2 linked regions of the Parasedimentitalea psychrophila genome follow. The protein of the gene in region 2 interacts with the protein of the main gene of each other region in a pairwise test. Links are inferred from orthologs where the notes say so. Each region holds a gene or a part of one and is shown on either strand. Other genes may lie near its edges.

Region 1 (7,784 bases), 3.4 Mb from region 2 along the record:
GAACAATGACGCGCTGTGCAATGCCTTTCTCAAAGCCGCCGCTGCCGAAGATGAAGGTGCTTGGCGGATGCCCTTGGGAAAGGGCTACGATGATCTGATTAAATCCCGTATTGCGGATATCAAGAACACCGGTGGTCGCGCAGCGGGATCCGTTACCGCAGCCCAGTTCCTGAAGCGGTTCGTCAAGGACGAGACCCCTTGGATTCACCTGGATATTGCCGGCGTTGCTTCGGTCAAGGCAGACACCAGCTATGCGCCCAAGGGGGCCACCGGCTGGGGCGTGTCTGCGCTGAACCGGTTGGTACACAATGGCTTCGAGACGCAGACCGAGACGCAGACCGAGACGCAGACCGAGACGCAGACTGGGGCGGAGTGAGGCGATAATGGGCGCGGTCTTCTTTTATCACCTCACCCGCAGGTCCCTAGAACAGACCCTACCCATGCTGCTGGAAAAGGCAGGGGGCGCGGGTTGGCGGGTTGCGGTTCGCGGTCGGGACCCGGATCGCATGGGGTGGTTGGACGAACATCTCTGGCAGGGCGCTAAGGATAGTTTTCTGCCACACGGGGTGCAGGGTGGGCCCAATGATGCGCTGCAGCCGGTACTTCTGACCACTGGCGCGATGGCTGCCAATACCCCGGATTGCGTGATGGCTGTCGATGGTGCATCGGTGAGTTCGGACGAGGTGGAGGCGCTGCAGCGGGTCTGTGTCTTGTTTGACGGCACCGACGGAGATGCCGTCAAACGCGCGCGCAGCCAATGGAAGACACTGACGGACGCTGGCTGTTCTGCACAATACTGGTCCGAGGCCTCGGGCCAGTGGGAAAAAAAGGCAGAAACCTGAAGCCAGGGGCGCTGCCCCTCTTGGCCTGCGGCCAATTCACCCTGAGGTATTTTGGACAAGAAGAAGCAGGCCCGGCTCTCCTTTTAACCGAAGGTTAACCAAAACCTGATTTACTTCCTATGCGGTACAGGCTGAGGAGCCAATGACCGCACAAGGAGAAACCTCGCTGCGCGATCCATCTGCGTCCCGTGGCGGGGGGCCTTGCGATCAGCCTTAAAGTGTCTTGCCGCCGATGTGGGCGCCACCTGTTTTTCTTCTTGTTTCAAATACCTCCGCCGGAGGCCTGCGCCAATAGGCGCATTTTTTGTCAGCGGGTCAATACCAACGAGCCGTTGCGAATTTCAATGCTGGACCAGCGTTGAAGATAACTCATACCAAGCAGCGATTGGTCCAGTTCGCCTTGATTGACCCAGGCCCGGATATTGGTGTCAGTGATGGGGCCCAGTGAAATGCTGTCGAGCCAGACCGAGGCGGTGCGCACCTCTCCGTTGGCCGTGTTGGCGCGGCCCAGGTAGGCCAGGGCATCAGGGTCTATTCCGGCCCTGCGCGCATCTTTTGCGTTCAACACAACATCGGTGGCGCCGGTATCGACCAGAAAGGTGACAGGCACGGAATTGATGTTGAGGGTCAGATAATAGTGACCGTCGGCTGAGCGTGGTACCGCGATCTGGCCGCTGTTGCGGATCACGGATTGTTGCGACAGGACCGTGCGGCGGATGTCATCCCAGAGCCCATAACCTGCAATCACGCCCAGAAAGATAAAGGCCCAAATGGCGAGCTGCTGTATTGTTTTTCCCAGCCGCTGGCGGTTTTGTACAAACACCCAGGACCCCACGGCGGCCAGCATCAGCACAAGGTAGATCACCCGGCCAAAATCGACATCTGTCATCAAGCATCCCCCCTGCAGTCTAATTTAGACATCGATGCTGAACTTGCTAGCCTGCAAATCCGAAGTCCTTTAGCCCGTCGAGAATGAACTGCACCGACAGGGCGGCCAGCAGCATTCCCAGAAGTCGGGTGATCACATTGATGCCGGTTTTGCCCAGCATGCGCTCAAACAGGCCAGAGGCGAGAAACATCACCACCAGCACGGCCAGCACCGCCAGCATAACGGTTATCACCATGGCAAAGCCTTCGATACCTGGCCTTTGCCCGGCCAACAGGATCACCGTCGCAATCGAACCTGGTCCGGCAATCAGCGGCATTGCCATTGGAAAAACCGAAGGATCGTCAATGTCGTCGTCGCTGCCCTGATCTTGCCGCCGCTTTGTGCGCCGCTCAAACAGCATGTCCAGTGCGGTGAGGAACAGCAGGGCGCCGCCAGCCACCCGGAAGGCGGCCATCGAGATGCCAACAAATCCCAGCACCGCCTCGCCAAAGGCGGCAAACAGGGCCAGCAGTCCGGCTGCGGTGAAGCAGGAGCGCAGCCCGACCGAGCGCCGTCTGGCTGGGCTCATGCCTTGAGTCAGTGCCAGAAATACCGGTGTCAGGCCAATCGGATCCACAATGACAAACAGCGTCACAAACGAGGTGATCAGAAAGGCCGTGTCGATCATAGAGCTTCCGCTTTTTCCAGTTTCTCCAGCGCCTTCATCCACATGGTCTCGGCACGCCCCAGGGCAATCATGACTTCGGCGTGCTTGCTTTGCCAGACCTTGGCCTGATCCTTGTTCTCGGGCTGGTACATCTCGGGATCACCCAGTTTGGTGTCCAGCTTTTCCTTCATCTGCGTCAGCTTTTCCACCCGCTGCTCGCTTTTGCGGGCATCTGAGCGCAGCGCCAAAATGGCATCCCGGGTGGGGCGTTTGGGTTTTGCCTTTGCTGCGGCCGCTTTTGGGGCTGGCTTGTCCTTGGCCAGCAGCAGGTCGCGATAAGAGGCCAGATCGCCCTCATAGGGGGTCACTGTGCCCTTAGAGACCAGCCACAGGCGATCGGCCACCAGGCTGAGCAGGTGCATGTCGTGGCTGACCAGGATCACCGCACCGCTATAGGCGGTCAGCGCCTCGACCAGCGCCTCGCGGGATTCAATATCCAGGTGGTTGGTCGGCTCATCGAGAATCAGCATATGCGGCGCATCAATGGTCGCCAGCAACAAGGACAGCCGCGCTTTTTGGCCGCCGGACAGCCGTCCGACTTCGGTGTCAGCCTGATTGGCGCCCAGGCCAAATCCGGCCAGACGGGCGCGCAGTTTCGACTGGCCCTCGCCGGGGCGTTCCCGTTGCAGGTGCATCAGCGGCGTTTCGTCAATGAACAGCTCGTCGACCTGGTGCTGGGCAAAGAAACCGATGCGCAGTTTGTTCGACTGGGTCATCTTGCCCGACATCACCTGCAGGCGCGCCGACAGCATCTTGGCCAGGGTGGATTTACCCTCGCCGTTTTTGCCCAGCAGGGCAATGCGGTCGTCCTGGTCGATGCGCAGGTCCAGATTGCTCAGGATCGCCTTGCCGTTATAACCAACCGAGGCCCCCTCGGTGGCGATGATCGGTGGTGACATTTCTTCGGGCTCGGGGAAGGTGAAGACCGTGCGCGCGGCATCTTCGGGCGCGCGGATGGTTTCCATCTTCTCCAGCATCTTGACCCGGCTTTGCGCCTGCTTGGCCTTGCTTGCCTTGGCTTTGAACCGGTCCACAAAGCCCTGCAAATGGGCGCGACGCAGATCTTGCTTTTTGGCAGCGGCGGCTTGCACGGCCCGGTTGGCAGCACGCTGACGGGCAAATTGATCATAGTTGCCAGAGTAATAGGTCAAGCCGCGTTCTTCGACATGCAGGATGCCACCGACCGAGCGGTTCAGCAATTCGCGGTCGTGGCTGATGATGATCACGGTATGTGGGTATTTCACCAGATAGGCTTCAAGCCACAGCGCGCCTTCGAGGTCGAGGTAGTTGGTCGGCTCATCCAGCAGCAGCAGGTCCGGTTCGGAAAACAGCACCGCAGCCAGGGCCACCCGCATCCGCCAGCCGCCAGAGAAGTCTGAGCAGGGGCGTTGCTGCGCTTCGACGTCGAAACCCAGACCCTTGAGGATCGAGGCGGCACGGGCCTCGGCGGACCAGGCGTCGATATCGGCCAGACGGGTCTGAACGTCGGCGATCCGGTGCGGGTCGGTGGCGGTTTCCGCCTCGGCCATCAGCTCAGCGCGTTCGGTGTCGGCGGCCAGAACGGTGTCGATCAGCGACACGTTCGATGACGGGGCCTCTTGCGAGATGCCGCCGATACGGGCCTTGTTGGGCAGCGATATGTCGCCTGATTCCAACACCAGTTCGCCGTAAATCAGCCGGAACAGAGTGGTTTTCCCGGTGCCATTGCGGCCAACCAGGCCAACCTTGTGCCCATTGGGAATGGTGGCGCTGGCGCCTTCGAACAGGGGCCGACCTTCGACCGCGTATGTGATATCTTTGATGCGTAACATAAAGCCGGACGTAGCAGACAGTGACGGTGTGCGCCAGTCTCTGTTATGGGGTTCGATGCGATCTGTTTGTTGCGGCATTTCCGGCGGTCAGACGCCGACTGTCCCCTTTCCAAACGGTGGCTGCCGTGCTACCCGAGCGCCAAATTAGATCACTGGCGGTGGGGCGTTTTGCCCGACCCCAATAACAGGAGAAGCCCGATGGCTCTGGAACGCACATTTTCGATCATCAAGCCCGATGCAACACGCCGTAACCTGACTGGCAAGATCAACGCCAAATTCGAAGACGCCGGCCTGCGCATCGTCGCACAAAAGCGTATTCACCTGACCATCGCGCAGGCGGGTGAGTTCTACAAAGTACACGCCGAGCGTCCGTTCTACGGTGAGCTGTGTGAATTCATGGCGTCGGCTCCTATCGTTTGCCAGGTTCTGGAAGGCGAAGGCGCCATTGCCAAGAACCGTGAAGTCATGGGCGCAACCAACCCAGCAGACGCTGCCGCCGGCACCGTGCGCGCTGACTTTGCTGAGTCGGTTGGCGAAAACTCGGTTCACGGCTCCGACGCTCCGGAAACCGCTGCTGAAGAAATCGCTTACTTCTTCTCCGGTCTTGAACTGGTTGGCTAAACCTTAGCCGGTTTTGAAAATTGATTGGGCCGTCTGTTAACGCAGGCGGCCTTTTTTGTATGATGAGGGCTTAGCGGCGTTTCTCGACGACACCGATCTGGTTCAAGGTCGCCTCCAGCTCTGACAGCCCTTTGTCAAAGGCGCGGCCCTTGATGTCGTCAAACCGGACGCGAAGCGCCTTTTTTTCCTCCCCCTTGCAGTCATTCCACGGCCGACCCTGCAGGCCCATCACCAACACGTAATAGCCAATGAAATGGGGTCTGGTGCCGGTTTTCAACAACTGCTCATAGGTCTCATCAGCGCCTAGCTGCCGCAGCTGTTCAGCCGTTTGGATGCCCGCACGGGCACAAGCCTCTTCATATGCGGGGCCAAGGTTGCGGATCGAGGATATCGGTGTGTTCATGTTTCGTTTCTATCCGGGCTGAACGCGGTTGTCATCCATAGAAAACGCCCGGACAGAGACCGTTTGCCCCTCCTGGCAATTGACAGTGTACTTACAGTCATTCACCCTATCTGTGAAATTGAGAGAGGGTGATGGGAATGGCCGCAAACAGAGCGTTGCAAGCAAATGTGAATATTGAAGGCTTTGATCTAGCGAATCCGCCGCAGGGGTTTGTTGACGATCCTTTTCCCTACTATGACGCGCTTCTGGCAGAGGCTCCGGTTTTGCCGCAGCCGGATGGGTCGGTGATGCTGTGCCGTCACCGTGATCTGGATCGTATTTACCGTGATACCACCCTGTATTCGTCAGATAAAAAGGCGGCATTTGGGCCCAAGTTCGGGGTTGGTTCGCCACTGTTTGAACATCACACCAGCTCGCTGGTGTTTTCCGACCCGCCGCTGCACACGCGGGTGCGCAGGATCATGACCTCGGCACTGGCGCCGCGCGCCATTGCCCGAATGGAGACAGGGTTGATCGCAACCGTCGATCATTTGCTGGAGGATATGGCGCAGCGAGATCAGGTGGATCTGATCGAAGATTTTGCCTCCTCTATCCCGATCCAGATCATTGGCAACCTGCTGGACGTACCGATGGAGGAACGCGGACCGCTGCGGGACTGGTCGCTGGCGATCCTCGGGGCGTTGGAACCGTCGCTGAGCGCCGAACAGCTGGCGGCCGGTCAAACGGCAGTTGCCGAGTTCAAAGCCTATTTGTCGGACCTGATTGGACGGCGGCGGGCGCAGCCGGGGGATCTGGAAAACGATGTGCTGACCCGATTGATTCAAGGGGAGGGGGCCGACGGCACATTAAGCGAAATCGAGTTGATTCAGAACTGTATCTTCATCCTGAACGCAGGCCATGAAACCACCACCAACCTGATTGGCAACGGATTGGCCCTTTTACAGGATCATCCGGATCAAAAAGAGCGATTGCTGAACAGCCCTGAGTTGATCAAACCGGCCATTGAAGAGATGTTGCGGTTTCGCTCTCCCAATCAGCTGGGCAACCGCGAAACCACGGCAGAGGTTGAGATCGACGGCAGGATCATCGCCAAGGGCACCAATTTGCATCTGGTGATTGGCGCAGCTAATCGCGACCCGGATGTGTTCGACGCGCCCGAGATTTTCGACATATCACGGGCCCGGAACCGCCACCTGGCGTTTGCAGGTGGTCCGCATGTCTGCGTGGGTCTGACGCTGGCGCGGATGGAAGGCTGGATTGCGATTGGACGATTTTTGAATCGGTTCCCGGATTTTCAGATCCTTCCCGGTCGCATAGGTGGAGGCCGGATGAGGTTTCGCGGCTACGCCAAGCTTCCGGCTGTGCTGTAAACGCCGGTCCCAGGACGCATTAGAACAGACCGGCTTCTTTTGCAGTGATCGCAGCCTGGGTTCTGTTTTTTGCGTCCAGTTTGCGACACAGGGTCCGCACATGCAGTTTGATGGTCACTTCCTGCAACTCCAGATCGCGGGCAATTTCCTTGTTGGATTGTCCGCGGCAAAGACCGCTCAGAACTTCGACCTCGCGCGGGCTGAGTTTTTCAGCCAAAGGGTGAACGTTTGCAGGTGATTGCTCTCTGAGCAGCTCAACCGGGACATATACCTCGCCTGCGCTCATGAAGCGGACGGCGTTCAGCAGCGATTTAGCCCCCATGGTTTTTGGCAGATAGCCAATGGCGCCCGCGTCCAGCGCATCCTGAGCGGTGTGGGTGGGGGCGCTGCCGGACAGGATGGCGACGCCCTTGCCGCCATTGCTTTTCAACGCGCGCGCCAGCCCCTCGAGGCCAAACATCCCCGGCATGTTGTAATCGAGCAGAACAAGATCAAATGGACCAGTCTTTTCGATCTGGTCCAGTGCATCTGGCAGGTTGACGGTCGAGGTTACTTCGGCGCCGCCTACTGAATGCAGGTAGGCGGATATGGTGTCACGAACCATGTCGTGGTCGTCTGCAAGTAATATGCGCATGAAACTCACTTACTGGATTAAGTTCCCCCATATTTTCAATATAGCGGTAAACTTGCCAATACCATCCACTTTTGTGAAATGGAGAGCGTTTTTTTTCGACCTAAATGCTTCAAATTTTTATGGACATCACCCTCGAAGTTCAGGGTTGGGCTGCTCATTTGAGACCTGATAAGCTTGGCTGAGGAGGGGGCGACCTAAGTACAGCCCATATACAAAAGGATAGTCGGGTATACTTAGGCTAACGTGCGTTCCAGCCGTTTCTGTGTCAGGTTTGGCCGGTCGTCCGCTATTGAGTGTCGCACTGACTTTTTGATTTTCCAAATAGATTTTCAAGGTTGTCATATTTATTATCTTGGCTGCGCCTCGTTGTCTTCACCCCTGATTCTGGGACTAAAATGCTGATTGGTGCGGTTCGTCCTGCAACCCGATAATTAGGAAGGTCTGCCAATTGAACTCCAAACGCGCCACAGCACGCACAAGACTGGTGCTCACGCTGACGATTGCATTT
Region 2 (8,313 bases):
CGCCTTGGCGCGGCCGTTGCCCATGAACATGAACTTGCCGATCTTGATCTTGCGACCCTCGGCCTTCAGCGCGTCCTCAGTCGCGCCAACAGTGGCAACCTCAGGTGTGGTGTAGACCACGCCGGGGATGACGCCATAGTTCACGTGGCCATGTTTGCCGGCCATGACCTCGGCCACCGCCATGCCTTCGTCCTCGGCTTTATGGGCCAGCATCGGGCCTTCGATCACGTCGCCAATGGCATAGATGCCGGGCACATTGGTGGCCCATTTGGCATCGGTGGCGATCTGGCCGCGTTCGGTCATCTTGACGCCCAATGCGTCGAGGCCGAGGCCGTCAGCATAGGGTTTGCGGCCAGTGGCTACCAGCACCACATCGGCGTCGATGATTTCTTCGGCGTCGGGCTTTTTCTTGAGCGCGTATTTGACCTTGGCTTTGGTTTTAGAGGCATCAACGCTCTGAACCGCAGCCCCCATGATGAAGTTCAGGCCCTGCTTTTCGAGGATGCGCTTGAAGCTGCGCTGCACGTCCTTGTCCATCCCGGGGCAGACCGCGTCGAGGTATTCCACCACGGTGACCTCGGATCCCAGACGGGCATAGACCGAGCCCAGTTCCAGACCGATGACGCCGGCACCGATGACGACCATTTTCTTGGGCACTTTGGGCAGTTCCAGCGCGCCGGTTGAATCCACCACGATGCCTTTGTCGTTGTCGACCTCAACACCCGGCAGGGATGACGGCACCGAGCCGGAGGCGATGACGATGTTCTTGGTCTGGTGGATCTCGTCGCCGACCTTGACCTGGCCGGCGGCAGGGATCGAGGCCCAGCCTTTCAGCCAGTCGATCTTGTTCTTCTTCATCAGGAATTCGACGCCGACGGTGTTCTGACCGATGACTTCGTCCTTGTAGGATTTCATCTGCTTCCAGTCGACCGAGGGCGATTTGCCCTTGAGGCCCATCTTGGTGAAATTATGCTCGGCCTCGTGCAGCATATGGGTGGCATGCAGCAGCGCCTTGGAGGGGATGCAGCCGACGTTCAGGCAGGTGCCACCTAGGGTCTCGCGGCCCTCGACAATGGCGGTTTTCAGGCCCAGTTGGGCGCAGCGGATGGCGGATACATAGCCGCCGGGGCCTGCACCGATGATGATGACGTCATATTGGGACATTTATGTGGTCCTTTGTGGTTTGGGCGAGGAGGGGGCGCTGCCCCCGGCCCATGCGGGCCTCCCCCGGAGTATTTGGGGCAAAAAGAACGGGGGAGTGCATTGATTTCAACATCACCCTGGAGGTGGCGGTGCACTTGGGCTTTCCGCTGTTGCGTACCGGCACTCTGGTGTTATCGCGGAGCCGTTGATTGAAATACCTAATTCCTGCTTGCCCTCGGCAATGCCGGTGCTCAGTTCAGGGCCGTTTTGGCGCTCCCAATCCACGGTTTTCTCCTGAAGGAGATAAGTGGTCCGGGTATCGAGCGCGCCAAAACCCATTACAGATCCATCAACAAACGACGGGGATCTTCCAGCGCTTCCTTGACCCGCACCAGGAAGGTCACGGCGCCTTTGCCGTCGACAACGCGGTGGTCATAGGACAGGGCCAGATACATCATCGGACGGATCACCACCTCTCCGTTGATCGCCATGGGGCGGTCCTGGATCTTGTGCATGCCTAAGATTCCCGACTGTGGCGGGTTCAGGATTGGCGAGGACATCAGCGAGCCGTAGACGCCGCCGTTGGAGATGGTGAAGGTGCCGCCCTGCATTTCTGCCATGCTCAGTTTGCCGTCTCGGGCACGTTTTCCCTTTTCGGAAATCGCTTTTTCGATCTCGGCAAAGGACATTGCATCGGCATTGCGGATCACCGGAACAACCAGACCACTTGGGGTGCCGGCCGCAACGCCCATGTGTACGAAGTTCTTGTAGACGATGTCTGTGCCGTCGATCTCGGCGTTGACCTCGGGGACCTCTTTCAGTGCGTGACAGCAGGCCTTGGTGAAGAAGGACATGAAACCCAGACGGGCGCCGTGTTTCTTCTCGAACAGCTCTTTGTACTGGCTGCGCAACGCCATCACCTCAGTCATGTCGACCTCGTTATAGGTGGTCAGCATGGCGGCGGTGTTCTGCGCCTCTTTCAGGCGGCGGGCGATGGTCTGGCGCAGGCGGGTCATTTTCACCCGTTCTTCGCGATCCGCGTCATCGGCTGAGACCGGGGCGCGCACCGCAACCGGGGCGGCGGCTGGCGCAGCTGCGGTTGTGGCGACGGGGGCGGCAGCGGCGGCGGCAGTGGCGCGGAAGACGTCATCCTTCATGATGCGACCGTCGCGGCCGGTGCCGGCAACGGCAGCCGCGGTCAGACCGGCCTCGGCCATGGCCTTCTCCGCCGATGGCGCATTGGCGATGTCTTTGCCTGCGGCGGCAGGAGCAACCACAGCAGCCGGGGCCGAGGCTGGCGCCGGCGCACCCGCAGCACCGGCACCGGAGATCACCCCCAGCTTGGCGCTGGCATTCACGGTGGAGCCTTCGGCGGCGGTGATTTCGCTCAGCACCCCAGCGATGGGGGCCGGCACTTCGACCGAGACTTTGTCGGTTTCCAGCTCACAGAGCATTTCGTCCTGGGCGACAGAATCGCCTACCTTTTTAAACCAGGTCGCCACCGTGGCTTCGGTGACCGATTCGCCCAGGGTGGGCACCATCACGTCGGTGTTGCCAGCACCTGGAGCAGGCGCAGCGGCGGGCGCCGCAGCAGCGGCGGCCGTCCCGGCAGTGAGGGTGGCCAGCAGCGCGTTGACGCCAACAGTTTCGCCCTCGGCGGCGATGATATCGCCCAGGGTGCCGGCGCTGGGGCTGGGCACTTCGACGGTGACCTTGTCGGTCTCCAGCTCGCAGAGCATCTCGTCTACAGCAACCGCATCTCCGGGTTTTTTGAACCAGGTGGCAACCGTGGCTTCGGTGACCGATTCACCCAATGTGGGCACACGAATTTCGGTGGTCATGGATCAGTTTCCTTCGATGCTTAGCGCGTCGTTCACGAGCGCAGCTTGTTGGGCTTTGTGTTGGCTGGCCTGCCCTGTTGCAGGCGAGGCCGATGTGGCGCGTCCGGCATAGGTCGGGCGGCTGTGCTTGGCGCCGATACGGGTCAGCACCCATTCGATATTGGGCTCAATAAAGCTCCAGGCGCCCTGGTTCTTGGGCTCTTCCTGGCACCAGACGATTTCCGCCTGTTTGAAGCGCCCCAGTTCCTTGACCATCGAGATGGCGGGGAAGGGGTAATACTGTTCGACGCGCATCAGATAGACATCGTCGATGCCGCGCTCATCCCGTTCGGCCAGCAGGTCATAATAGACCTTGCCCGAACAGAGCACCACCCGCTTGACCTTGTCATCGCTCACCAGCTGGGTGTCTGAATTGCCGTGCTGGGCGTCATCCCACAGCACCCGGTGGAAGCTGGACCCGGTGGTGAATTCCTCGGTCTTGCTGACCGCCAGCTTGTGGCGCAGCAGCGATTTCGGGGTCATCAGGATCAGCGGTTTGCGGAAACTACGGTGCATCTGGCGGCGCAGGATGTGGAAGTAGTTGGCCGGCGTGGTGCAGTTGGCAACAATCCAGTTGTCCTGGCCACACATCTGCAGGAAACGTTCCAGCCGCGCCGAGGAGTGCTCGGGGCCCTGGCCCTCATACCCGTGTGGCAGCAGCACCACCAGACCGGACATCCGCAGCCATTTGCTTTCGCCGGACGAGATGAACTGATCGAACATGATCTGGGCGCCATTGGCGAAATCGCCAAACTGGCCTTCCCATAGGGTCAGCGCATTGGGTTCTGCCAGAGTATAGCCGTATTCAAAGCCCAGCACCGCATATTCTGACAGCGCCGAGTCGATGACTTCGTATTGCGACTGACCGGCGCGGATGTTGTTCAGCGGGTAGTAGCGCTCTTCGGTGTCCTGATTGACCAGCCCCGAGTGGCGCTGAGAGAAGGTGCCGCGGGTGACGTCCTGGCCGGACAGGCGCACCGGGAAACCTTCGGTCAACAACGAGCCAAAGGCCAGTGCTTCGGCGGTGGCCCAGTCAAAACCAGCGCCATCGGCCAGCATCTGTTTCTTGGCATCCAGCAAGCGGCCAACGGTCTTGTGGACCGGCACACCGTCGGGGAGATGCGACAGTGCTGCGCCCACTTCGGCAAAGGTTTCCGGGGAAACCGAGGTCTTGCCGCGCTGGTAGTCCTCGTCTTTGGTATCCATGTGCTTCCAGCGACCATCCAACCAGTCAGCCTTGTTGGGCTTATAGTCTTTGCCGGCTTCAAACTCGTCGTTGAGCCTAGCCTGGAAGGCGGCCTTCATGTCTTCGATCTCGCCCTCGGGGATCAGGCCATCCTTGACCAGACGCGCCGTATACAGCGACAGGGTGGTTTTGTGGGTCTTGATCTTTTTGTACATCACCGGGTTGGTAAACATGGGCTCGTCGCCCTCGTTGTGACCAAAGCGGCGGTAGCAGAAGATATCCAGCACCACGTCTTTACCGAACTTCTGGCGGAACTCGGTTGCCACTTTGGCGGCGTGAACCACCGCCTCGGGGTCGTCGCCGTTGACGTGGAAGATCGGCGCCTCGACCACCAGCGCGTTATCCGTTGGATAGGGCGAGGAGCGCGAGAAATGCGGTGCGGTGGTGAAACCGATCTGGTTGTTGACCACGATATGCATGGTGCCGCCGGTCTTGTGCCCCTTGAGGCCCGACAGGGCGAAACATTCGGCCACCACACCCTGACCGGCAAAGGCGGCGTCGCCGTGCAGCAGGATTGGCATCACCTGGGTGCGATCGGTGTCTTTCAGCTGGTCCTGCTTGGCGCGGACCTTGCCGATCACCACCGGGTTCACCGCCTCGAGGTGGCTGGGGTTGGCGGTCAGCGACAGGTGCACGATGTTGCCATTGAACTCGCGATCCGAGCTGGCGCCGAGGTGGTATTTCACATCGCCCGAGCCATCGACGTCTTCCGGTTTGGAACTGCCGCCCTGGAATTCGTTGAAAATGGCGCGATACGGTTTCTGCATCACATTGGCCAGCACCGACAACCGGCCCCGGTGAGGCATGCCGATGACGATGTCGCGCACCCCCAGCGCACCCCCGCGCTTGATGATCTGCTCCATCGCCGGGATCAGGCTTTCGCCGCCATCCAGACCAAAGCGCTTGGTGCCCATGTATTTCACATGCAGGAATTTCTCAAATCCCTCTGCCTCGACCATCTTGTTGAGGATCGCCTTGCGGCCTTCGCGGGTGAACTGGATTTCCTTGCCCAGACCCTCGATCCGTTCCTTCAGCCAGCTGGCCTCGGCGGGGTTAGAGATATGCATGTATTGCAGCGCAAAGGTGCCGCAATAGGTGCGTTTGACGATATCGACGATTTGGCGCATCGAGGCCAGCTGCAGCCCCAGCACGTTGTCGATAAAGATCGGTCGGTCCATGTCACCTTCGGTGAAGCCATAGGTCTTGGGGTCCAGCTCAGGATGCGGCACGGTGGAGCGCATGCCCAGCGGATCCAGATCCGCCACCAGATGACCGCGGATGCGATAGGCGCGGATCAGCATCAGCGCGCGGATGCTGTCCAGCACCGCCCGTTTGATCGCATCATCGGACACTTTGACGCCGGTAGCCTCGGCCTTGGCGGCGATCTTCTTGCCAGCCGCCTTGGTTTCAACGGGCGCAGCCCATTCGCCGGTCAGCGCAGAGGTCAGCTCGTCTTCGGGCTGCGGCGGCCAGTCTTTGCGCGCCCACGAGGGGCCCTGCGCCTCGGCCTTTACGTCCAGTTCTGCGTCACCCATCTGGCGAAAGAACTCACCCCATGCAGCGTCCACTGCATTCGGATCATTAGCGTATTGGGCATAAAGCTGCTCCAGATACTCGGCATTGTGCCCCTGCATGAAGGAGGAGGCATGAAAGAGGTCGTTGGGGCTTTGTTCGGTCATTTGGTAACCTCGAGTGGGTTGGGGCCGTATGGGGAGAGACCAGGGGTCATTTGGGGCAGAGTTGCTGCCAGGGGTTTCAAATTGATGAAACGCAGGGCAGATCCTGCGGCAAAATGGGCCGAAAGGGCTGTTTTAGCGACAGAATCTGGAAAAATCGGGGAAATGTGTGAGAGAGAAGACGTCCGATGGCATCGCCGGGCGGGATTTCGGGGAGGAGTAATTGGCTCAAGCAGCGACATACTGATGCTCTACCCAAACAAACAATGACGGAAGGGAGGGGATGCTTCTGTAATACCCAGAGTGATCTCCGAATGCCGCGGCTTTCATCGAAATATCGGAGTGGTCTCGCCCGCCCTCTTTGGTCATACGACCTGCGAGCATTTTTTCTCCGTGATAAGAACGGCCCTCAGCTTGCAAAGAGCTGTTGGAGACAGAGCTATTCTCGGTGTCCGAGAAGGAAGCGGCTAACCCAAACTCTTCCAGTTTTTGGGCCCGACTACGCCCGTTTTCGTCAACATAGTCATGCAGGGAAATGGCCCAAACAAAAGCCTCACCAACTGCAGCCGGATTTGTATTCGGCTTGATCAATACCAAGGTCTTGCAGCTTTGGTCGCGCCACAGGGTGCTGGCAGGGTCTTCAAAGTTCTTGGTGAATTTTTCTGATGTGACACTTCCAGCGTCAGGATCGTTTCCTAGCTTAAAGTGCACAGCGCTTTTGGTCGCAGCAGAAACCTCTTTGATCAGTTCTCTACGTGAGTGCTTCAGCATGTGTTCATTGGCAAAGTAGACCGCATCTCTCATTACGAGGCGCAGTTCTGGGTTGTCATCTCGAGTAAGGCCAACGTCGTGTAAATCTTCTTTGGGCAGCTCACGAAATGAGCTCGACGGGTGGGAGTTGGCAATCCTACGCGCCAAAGATGCCGCATACCAAAAAGCGTCGTCTGTATCATCTCGCGCGCACGCCTCATCATGCGAAGGTGTAACGTCCGCTTTAGGGCGTTTTCGCTTAAAAAGAGGAATGCGCGCGAAAGACATTTTAGCCGATCGCCTTCAGAACAGCTTCGCCCAGACCGGCGGGGCTGTCGGCGACGACGATGCCAGCGGATTTCATCGCTTCAATCTTGTCCTCGGCACCACCTTTGCCACCGGCAACAATCGCACCGGCGTGGCCCATGCGGCGGCCTGGAGGGGCTGTACGACCGGCAATGAAACCAGCTGTTGGTTTCCAACGGCCTTTCTTCTTCTGCTCGGCGAGGAATTCAGCGGCTTCTTCTTCTGCGGAACCACCGATTTCACCGATCATGATGATCGACTGGGTCTCGTCGTCGTCCAGGAACATGTCCAGCACGTCGATGTGCTCGGTGCCCTTGATCGGGTCGCCGCCGATGCCCACAGCAGTGGACTGGCCAAGACCGATGTCAGAGGTCTGTTTGACGGCCTCATATGTCAGGGTGCCGGACCGGGACACAACACCCACGCTCCCACGTTTGTGGATGTGGCCGGGCATGATGCCGATTTTGCAAGCATCCGGCGTGATCACGCCGGGGCAGTTAGGGCCGATCAGGCGCGATTTAGAGCCCTGGAGTGCGCGCTGAACACGCATCATGTCGAGCACCGGGATGCCCTCGGTGATGCAGATGATCAGTTCCATTTCGGCGTCAATCGCCTCGAGGATCGAATCCGCTGCAAAGGGCGGCGGCACGTAGATCACGGAAGCATTGGCTTCGGTGACGTGCTTGGCCTCGTGGACCGAGTTGAAGACGGGCAGGTTCAGGTGGGTCATGCCACCTTTGCCAGGTGTCACGCCGCCAACCATTTTGGTGCCATAAGCAATGGCCTGTTCAGAGTGAAAAGTACCCTGCGAGCCGGTCAGGCCCTGGCAGATGACTTTGGTGTTTTCGTCGATGAGTATGGCCATTTTAGGCTTTCCCTCTATTATTCTTGTCAACCTCAGCCTGACACACTTTGCAAATACCGTTGCGGTGGTCAGGTTTGGTGGCATTTTCGTAATATTCGTTGAGCCGTTTTTCTTTGCGACAACGTTGGCATTCTTTTGACAGCGGCTTCCCTTGCGCCATCAGCCCTTAACCGCTTTCACGATCTTCTCGGCGCCGTCCGACAGGTTGTCGGCTGCGATCACGTCGAGACCGGAGTTGTTGATGATCGCTTTGCCGGCTTCGACATTGGTGCCCTCAAGACGGACAACCAGCGGAACCTGCAACCCGACTTCTTTGACCGCGGCAACAACGCCCTCGGCGATCACATCACAGCGCATGATGCCACCGAAGATGTTGACCAGGATGCCTTTGACCTTGGAGTCAGAGGTGATGATCTTGAAGGCCTCGGTGACTTTCTCTTTGGTGGC

The links.
Region 1: the proteins of QPJ95_RS04730 (region 2) and QPJ95_RS21075 interact in binary tests that used the Escherichia coli proteins (3 or more experiments, as listed by UniProt). The link is inferred for Parasedimentitalea psychrophila from one-to-one orthologs.

What each region holds. Positions count from the first base shown.
Region 1 is NZ_CP127247.1:4,364,001-4,371,784, reverse strand. The notes cover bases 1,822-4,756. They hold QPJ95_RS21075 (ABC-F family ATP-binding cassette domain-containing protein), read right to left. Parts: upstream 4,249-4,756; coding sequence 2,395-4,248; downstream 1,822-2,394. Other genes in these bases: ndk (nucleoside-diphosphate kinase), read left to right, coding at 4,447-4,756; QPJ95_RS21080 (MarC family protein), read right to left, coding at 1,822-2,398. In the rest of the region: QPJ95_RS21095 (leucyl aminopeptidase), read left to right, coding at 1-376; QPJ95_RS21090 (DNA polymerase III subunit chi), read left to right, coding at 384-842; QPJ95_RS21085 (retropepsin-like aspartic protease family protein), read right to left, coding at 1,150-1,731; more of QPJ95_RS21080, read right to left, coding at 1,778-1,821; more of ndk, read left to right, coding at 4,757-4,869; QPJ95_RS21065 (TfoX/Sxy family DNA transformation protein), read right to left, coding at 4,940-5,272; QPJ95_RS21060 (cytochrome P450), read left to right, coding at 5,410-6,642; QPJ95_RS21055 (response regulator), read right to left, coding at 6,662-7,276; QPJ95_RS21050 (PAS domain-containing hybrid sensor histidine kinase/response regulator), read left to right, coding at 7,725-7,784. UniProt on the Escherichia coli protein: Genetic data indicate it may be involved in ribosome assembly or function.
Region 2 is NZ_CP127247.1:979,679-987,991, reverse strand. What follows is about bases 2,788-6,251. They hold QPJ95_RS04730 (2-oxoglutarate dehydrogenase E1 component), read right to left. Parts: upstream 5,949-6,251; coding sequence 2,988-5,948; downstream 2,788-2,987. Other genes in these bases: QPJ95_RS04725 (hypothetical protein), read right to left, coding at 6,174-6,251; odhB (2-oxoglutarate dehydrogenase complex dihydrolipoyllysine-residue succinyltransferase), read right to left, coding at 2,788-2,984. Outside these bases: lpdA (dihydrolipoyl dehydrogenase), read right to left, coding at 1-1,164; QPJ95_RS04740 (hypothetical protein), read right to left, coding at 1,276-1,482; more of odhB, read right to left, coding at 1,482-2,787; more of QPJ95_RS04725, read right to left, coding at 6,252-6,983; sucD (succinate--CoA ligase subunit alpha), read right to left, coding at 6,985-7,866; sucC (ADP-forming succinate--CoA ligase subunit beta), read right to left, coding at 8,026-8,313. UniProt on the Escherichia coli protein: E1 component of the 2-oxoglutarate dehydrogenase (OGDH) complex which catalyzes the decarboxylation of 2-oxoglutarate, the first step in the conversion of 2-oxoglutarate to succinyl-CoA and CO(2).